Regions from separate parts of the Pseudomonas sp. 3A(2025) genome, predicted to be linked through region 2. Evidence: riboswitches for the same ligand, from Rfam matches in the RefSeq annotation. Region 2 holds a riboswitch; the other holds the start of a gene.
The links. A riboswitch is a leader RNA that binds a small molecule or an ion and turns the genes downstream of it on or off. The one in region 2 is predicted to bind cobalamin.

Region 1 (3,405 bases), on a different contig from region 2:
CGCTGGCCTGCCAGGCCGGCTCGTTGTCTTGCGCGCAAATGGCCTGAATCACCGGAATGTTGCGCCGGAACGGGCGCATGTGCGGCGCTTCGGGGCTCGATTGCGCAAACCCTGTGGTATTGAGAATCAGCCCAGCGCCCGCCTCGTCCAGCCAGTCCTCGACCACGGTCAGGCAACCAGGCTCTTTGAGGCTGGCAACGGCAATCGGTAGCGGATTGAGGCCCTGTGCCTGCAAACGCTGGCAAAACACATCGATAAACGTGGTGTTGGCTGCTTGCAGGTGCGAACGATAGAACAGCAAGGCCGCCACCGGCGCGTCATCAATCCAGTCGGCTTGCCAATCGGCCAGCCCGGCGCGGGTCTTGTGCGGATGATAGATGGCGGTGCGTGGCAAGGCCTGCGGCTCGTGCCATGAATAATCGCGTGCCAGCCACTGGCTGGCCATGCAGTTGAACAGGTTCAAGGCGTTATCCAGCCCACCCTGACGCAGGTATTGCCAGAGCCGGTCGCGCTGATCGGCGGGCACGGTGCTGAAATCGGACAATTCAGGGTCCGGGCGATCATCGCCCGGCACCAGAATCACCTGCACGCCGCGCGCGGCCAGTTCCAGCAGGCGCTGCACGCCGTAGCGCCAGTAGCCGATGCCGCCGTGCAGCGAAATCAGGATGACCCGCGCATGTTGCAGCACCTCTTCGACATACAGGTCGACCGAGGCGTGGTTCTGCACTTGCATCGGGTTGGCCAGGCGCAGGCTCGGGTAATCATCGGGCAGTTGCTGCGCCGCCTCGGCCAGCAAGGCCAGGCTGGAGTCGCCGCTGCAGAGAATCACCAGCTCGGCGGGGGTTTGCCCGAGGTCGGCGATGCTGTCGTCCGGTACGAAACCACCGGGCTGGGTTCTCAGCAGGTGCATGGATCAGCCAGCCAGTGCCGCGTGCAGGCGCGCTTCGAGTACCGCTGCGTCCAGTTCCTGACCGATCAGCACCAGTTGCGTGGCGCGTTCTTCATCGGCGCGCCAGGCGCGGTCGAAATGCTTGTCGAAACGGGTGCCCACGCCCTGCACCAGCAGGCGCATCGGTTTGCCGGGAATGGCCACGAAACCTTTGACGCGCAGGATGCCGTGCTCGACCACCAGTTGCGTCAGGGCCGCGAGCAGGCGTGCTTCGTCGGCTTCGGGCAGTTTGATCGAGATCGAGTCGAAGGCGTCGTGATCGTGATCGTCGTGATCGTCGCCTTCGTGGTGGTCATGGTGGGTCTTGCGCCCGTCGATGTGCAGCTCCGACTCGGCACCCAGGCCCAGCAACACGCTCAGCGGCAGGCGACCGTTGCTGGCTTCGATGACCTTGACCGCCGGCGGCAGTTCCTCGGCGACCTCGGCACGCACCGCCGCCAGGCCTTCGGCGTCGATCATGTCGGCTTTATTGAGGATCACCAGATCGGCGCTGGCCAACTGGTCGGCGAACAACTCGTGCAGCGGCGATTCGTGGTCCAGGTTCGGGTCCAGCTTACGCTGCGCGTCGACCTGATCAGGATAAGCGGCGAAGGTGCCGGCCTTGACCGCCGGGCTGTCGACCACGGTAATGACCGCGTCCACCGTGCAGGCGGTGCGGATTTCCGGCCATTGAAAGGCCTGGACCAGCGGCTTGGGCAGCGCCAGACCCGAGGTTTCAATGAGGATATGGTCCAGGTCGCCACGGCGCTCGACCAGCTCGCGCATGACCGGGAAGAATTCTTCCTGCACGGTGCAGCACAGGCAGCCGTTGGCCAGCTCGAAGATACGGCCGGTGGCTTCTTCTTCGGTGCAGCCGATGGTGCATTGCTTGAGGATTTCACCGTCGATGCCCAGTTCGCCGAACTCGTTGACGATCACCGCGATGCGCCGGCCTTCGGCGTTGTCGAGCATGTGCCGCAACAGCGTGGTTTTGCCCGAGCCCAGAAAGCCGGTGACGATGGTGACGGGAAGCTTGGCAAGCGTTTTCATTGGATGCCCTTTGGCAATGCGGCGGGCAAGCAGGACGACCACCGCGCGCGTTGCGCACAGTGCGAATCGCCACCGGATCACCCCGCCCGGTTGTAGTGAGAATTCGGTTGAGGCAGGTATCCTGGCTTGCGGCAGCTTTAAAAGCACTCGGCGCGCCTTCCCGCTTGCGCAGTGGCTGTGCGACGAACATGACCGCTTACAGTTGCGGGGGCAGCTACGGCTTGAACCGTATTCCCGTCTTAGCCCTGATGGGTTTACCGACCAGGGAACCTCAAGGGCGCAAGGCTACGCAGTGGCCGCAGACAGGTCAATGTCGAGATTGACGTTGGCCGTGCCTCATGATCTTCTACACAACTTGTTACGGGTGCCCTTCACAGGGTGAAACGGGAAACCGGTGCTGCGTCTGGCTGTTTCAAAGGCCTGCGTAAAGTCCGGTGCTGCCCCCGCAACGGTAAGCGAGCGAAGAGTCAATCCACTGTGCCATCTGGTATGGGAAGGCGATTCTTGGCAGATGCATGCGCATCCCTCGTGAGCCCGGAGACCGGCCCGCAATCGAATTCAGACACCCCGCGGTGGGCGGGCGCAGTCGATACTTGCCAGCGCTCGCTGGCGGGTGTCCGTGCGCTTGCCTGCCCCTGACCCAAGAGGCAAGCAGCATGTCGATCATCAGCAGCAGCCAGTCCGCCGCTACCCCTACTACCCTCAGCCAGCGCCTGACCGCCGCCATTGGCGCCGTTCTGCTTGGCTGCAGCCTGGTGTACTTCGCCGGCTTCTCGCACATCGACGCGGTGCACAATGCCGCCCACGATACCCGGCACAGCGCCGCCTTTCCTTGCCATTGAGACCTGAACCCATGTTCAAGCGAATTGTGCAGACAGCCGGTTTCAGCGGCCTGCTGGCGGCCCTGCTGTTGACCCTGGTACAAAGCCTGTGGCTGACACCGCTGATTCTTGAAGCAGAAACCTTCGAGCAAGCGCCTGCCGTGCAGGAGCACGCCCACGAGCCGGGCGCCGCCGCGCACGTGCATGAACACGACGAAGAAGCCTGGTCGCCGGAAGATGGCTGGCAGCGCCTGCTGTCGACCACCGGCGGCAACCTTGTCGTCGCGGTGGGTTTCGCCTTGATGCTGGCCGGGCTTTATACCCTGCGCGCCCCCGGCAGTGCGGTTCAGGGGCTGTTCTGGGGACTGGCCGGGTTTGCGGTATTCGTTCTGGCACCGACACTGGGGCTGCCACCGGAATTGCCGGGCACGGCAGCGGCCGATCTTGGCCAGCGCCAGACCTGGTGGATTTCTACCGCCGCCGCCACGGCCGCCGGCCTTGCGCTGATCGTCTTCGGTCGCGGCGCGCTGCTCAAGCTGCTGGGTGTTGCCTTGCTGGTGGTGCCGCACGTGATCGGCGCACCACAGCCAGAGCAACACGCCAGCC
Region 2 (3,405 bases):
GCCTTCATCGTGCTCAAGCTCTGGGAAGCGTCGCGCTGGTCCGCCGACAGCCGCCGTACCGACTGGTGCGTGCGGCAAATGAAGAAGGCCATGGACCACAACCGCACGGTGCTGCGCGAGTACAGCGACGCCCGTGACCGGCAGACGCGCAATACGCTGGAGCAGGTCGGTGAGCGCATGGTGCAGGCCATCAACGCACAATCGCAGTTGCTGGCCAATGAGTTCAAGGGCCTCAAACTGTTGAATGTGCAGATGGCCAAACAGGCGCAAGGTCAGCAAGAGGTGCTGGTCGAGCAGTTCACCGCGTTGAGCAATCAGATTGGCGAAGGCAATCATTGCCTGGCCAGCCTCGATCGGCATGCGCAGACCAGCGCGCAGCAGCTTGAACAACTCACCGTGCTGGCCGGGCAACAGAACCCGCAGGCGCTGGAACAACATGATCTGCTGATCAGTCATCTGGCGACGCTGGCCACCCTTACCGAAGAAAGCAATCTGTCGCTGGACAGCCTCGATCACCGCGCCGAACGTGCCACCGCGCAGCTGGATGAACTGCAGAACCTGGAACGGCAACTGGCGCAACAGGCCCAGGGGCATCACGGCATTCTGATCAAGCAGTTGGCCGCACTCGGCACCCTGGCCGGCGACGGCAACCGCTCACTGGCCAACCTCGATGAACGCACCGAGCAGGTGGTGCAACGGTGGAGCGCAGCGACGGCACAGTTGCAGGAATCGACCGATGCGATTGCAGGTTCCGTGGATGGGCTCGCGGGCCAGGTCGAAACGCTTGACCTGCGTGATCAGGCATGAAAGACAAACCCAATGAGTGGGTGTCGATTTCGGACCTGATGGCCGGGGTCATGGCGGTGATCATGCTCATGCTGGTGGTCTCGGTGTTGCAGAACAAGGTGGGTGAAGCTGCCACCAAAGCCGAGCAACAGGCCACTGAAGCTGCGCGCAGCCAAGGCTTGAATGCCTTGCTGACGGAGATGAAAGCCGATCTTGAGCGCACTGGCGAAGCCACACTGGTCGAGATCGATATTGCCAACCGCCGCCTGACCTTGCCCGATGACGCCTTCGCCCGTGGCAGTGCCTGCATCACCCCGGCCACCCGCACGGTGCTGGGCAAACTGAGTGTACGGATCGGCGCATTCATTCATGACTCGGCGCAAGCGCAGGTACTGGTCGAGGGCCATACCGATAACCTGCCGGTGGCGCGCCCGGTGACCGACTTTGCGCGCTTTTGCACGGTGTACGACGACAACTACACGCTGTCGGCGGCTCGTGCCCGCGAAGCGCGCAAGCTGCTGGTGCAGACGCTCGATGCACAACAGGCCATGCGCGTGGTGGTAGCCGGCTACGGCGACTCACGGCCCAAGCCCGGGATCGATCCGGGCAGTGCATTGAACCGGCGAGTCGAGATTCAACTGGTGATGGCCAAATCGATGTAAGCGGCGCAGCGATAATACGCTTGTAGGAGCTGCTTTAGCAGCGAAGGGCACAACACGGTGTTGTGCCATTCCCGACTAAAGTCGGTCCTACGGTCGCCGCCCGGCCGGTCCTGCAAGTCCGCGCAATCGGTTTTTGTACCAGACCGACCACGTATTGACGCAGCCCCTGATCGGTGGTCATATGCCGCCCCAGTTTCAGGTGCCCCATGCCGCCGTGCATGAGGTGAAACGGGAAGCCGGTGCATCACCTCCAGTGACTAGTCCGGCGCTGCCCCCGCAACGGTAAGCGAGCGAACCCTTCGACACACCACTGTGCTTTCAGGCATGGGAAGGTGAAGGGTTCATGATCCTCGCAAGCCCGGAGACCGGCCTGAAGCCTTGTTAGGCAATCCCTGCGGTGGGCGGGCGCAGGCCGGTATTCGTGCGCCTGTGCGTGCGATTCCCTATGCGTTATTCCCTCCGGGTTCATTCTTTCCTGATCGAGTTGGAATAGCATGTCCCGTTTCTCCCCTTTGCACCTGAGCCTGTTTCCTCTATTGAGCTTTTCTGCCGCCGCCCTGAGCGCAGAATCGGCCCTGACCCTGCCGGCCACCAGCGTCAACGAGGTCGCCGAACAAGCTCCCACGACCCTGAACACGCCACAGGCCACCGGCTCCCGGCTGGCACTGACGTCCTTGCAGACCCCGGCCAGCGTCAGCCGCATCGACAGCAAGACCATCGAACAGCGCACTAACCAGAGCGTGCAGGAAGCGGTCAGCCGCGCACCGGGCATCTCCAGCCTTGCCGCACCCGGCAATGGCAATACTGCATTGTCGGCGCGAGGCTTTACCGGCCATGCCTCGGTGATGACCTTGTTCGACGGCTCGCGGCTGTACACCGGGATGGGCACGCAGACCTTTCCGGTCGACACCTGGATGGTCGATCACATCGATGTGCTCAATGGTCCCGCCTCGGTGCTGTACGGCGAAGGTGCTACCGGCGCGACGATCAATGTGGTGCCAAAAAAACCGTTCGAAGGCCCGATTCGCAATCGCCTGCGCGTCGGCTACGGCTCGTACGACCGCCAGCAGACCGCGCTGGACAGCGGTGGCTCGCTGAGTGACAGCCTGAGTTATCGCCTGACCCTCGACCAGCAGCAAAGCAACGGCTGGGTCGATCATGGCGATTCACGCAGCCATGCCATCAGCGCCGCCCTGCGCTGGCAGGCCAGCGACGCCTTGAGCTTTACCTTCGCCCATGAGCGCGGCGACAGCGAGCCGGCGGCGTATTTCGGCACACCGCTGATCGATAGCCGCTACCGCGACAGCCTGCGCGACGAGAACTACAACGTGCGCAACGCCGTGCAGCGTTACAACGACGAATGGACCCGGCTCAATACCGACTGGCAGATCAACGATGCCGTCAGTGCCAGCAACCAGTTGTACTGGATCACCAGCCGCCGCCACTGGCGCAATGCCGAGGCCTATACCTGGAACCCTGTGAACAGCCATCTGCTGCGCGGCGACGCGATCGAGATCAAGCACGATCAGGAGCAGATCGGCGACCGCCAGACCTTTACCTTCCAGCATGCGTTGTTTGGTTTGGACAGCCGCACGGTGGTCGGCACCGAGTACAACAAGATCCGTTTCAAACTCGCCAATAACTCGCCGTACACCGATGTCGCCGACGACTTCGTCGACCCGTGGCAACCGGCGCCGGCGTATTTCCAGAGCCAGTCGCCGTACCTGCCGCTGGCCAATACCGAGACCCGCACGTTTGCCCTGTTCGCGGAAAACCGCCTGCAACTGTCCGAGCGCTGGTCGCTGGTGACCGGTATTCGCCGTGACCAGAACCACCTGGATCGCAGTGACCAACGCGCCGGCACCCGCAGCGACCGCAGCCTGAGCGGCGGCAACTGGCGCGCCGGCCTGGTGTTCGCGGTCACCGATCAACTGTCGCTGTATGGCCAGTATTCGAC

Region 1: it holds a riboswitch for cobalamin, as region 2 does, so the genes downstream of both, cobW (cobalamin biosynthesis protein CobW) here and ACYP2A_RS01960 (TonB-dependent receptor) in region 2, are expected to answer to the same signal.

The regions. Positions count from the first base shown of each region.
Region 1 is NZ_BAAILM010000036.1:25,513-28,917, forward strand. Features, by position in the region: gene cobN (cobaltochelatase subunit CobN) at 1-910, opposite strand, end outside; gene cobW (cobalamin biosynthesis protein CobW) at 914-1,978, opposite strand; cobalamin riboswitch at 2,073-2,267, opposite strand; cobalamin riboswitch at 2,324-2,542, shown strand; gene ACYP2A_RS15595 (CbtB domain-containing protein) at 2,635-2,820, shown strand; gene ACYP2A_RS15600 (CbtA family protein) at 2,832-3,405, shown strand, end outside.
Region 2 is NZ_BAAILM010000006.1:37,193-40,597, forward strand. Features, by position in the region: gene ACYP2A_RS01950 (hypothetical protein) at 1-807, shown strand, start outside; gene ACYP2A_RS01955 (OmpA/MotB family protein) at 804-1,448, shown strand; cobalamin riboswitch at 1,629-1,836, shown strand; gene ACYP2A_RS01960 (TonB-dependent receptor) at 1,943-3,405, shown strand, end outside.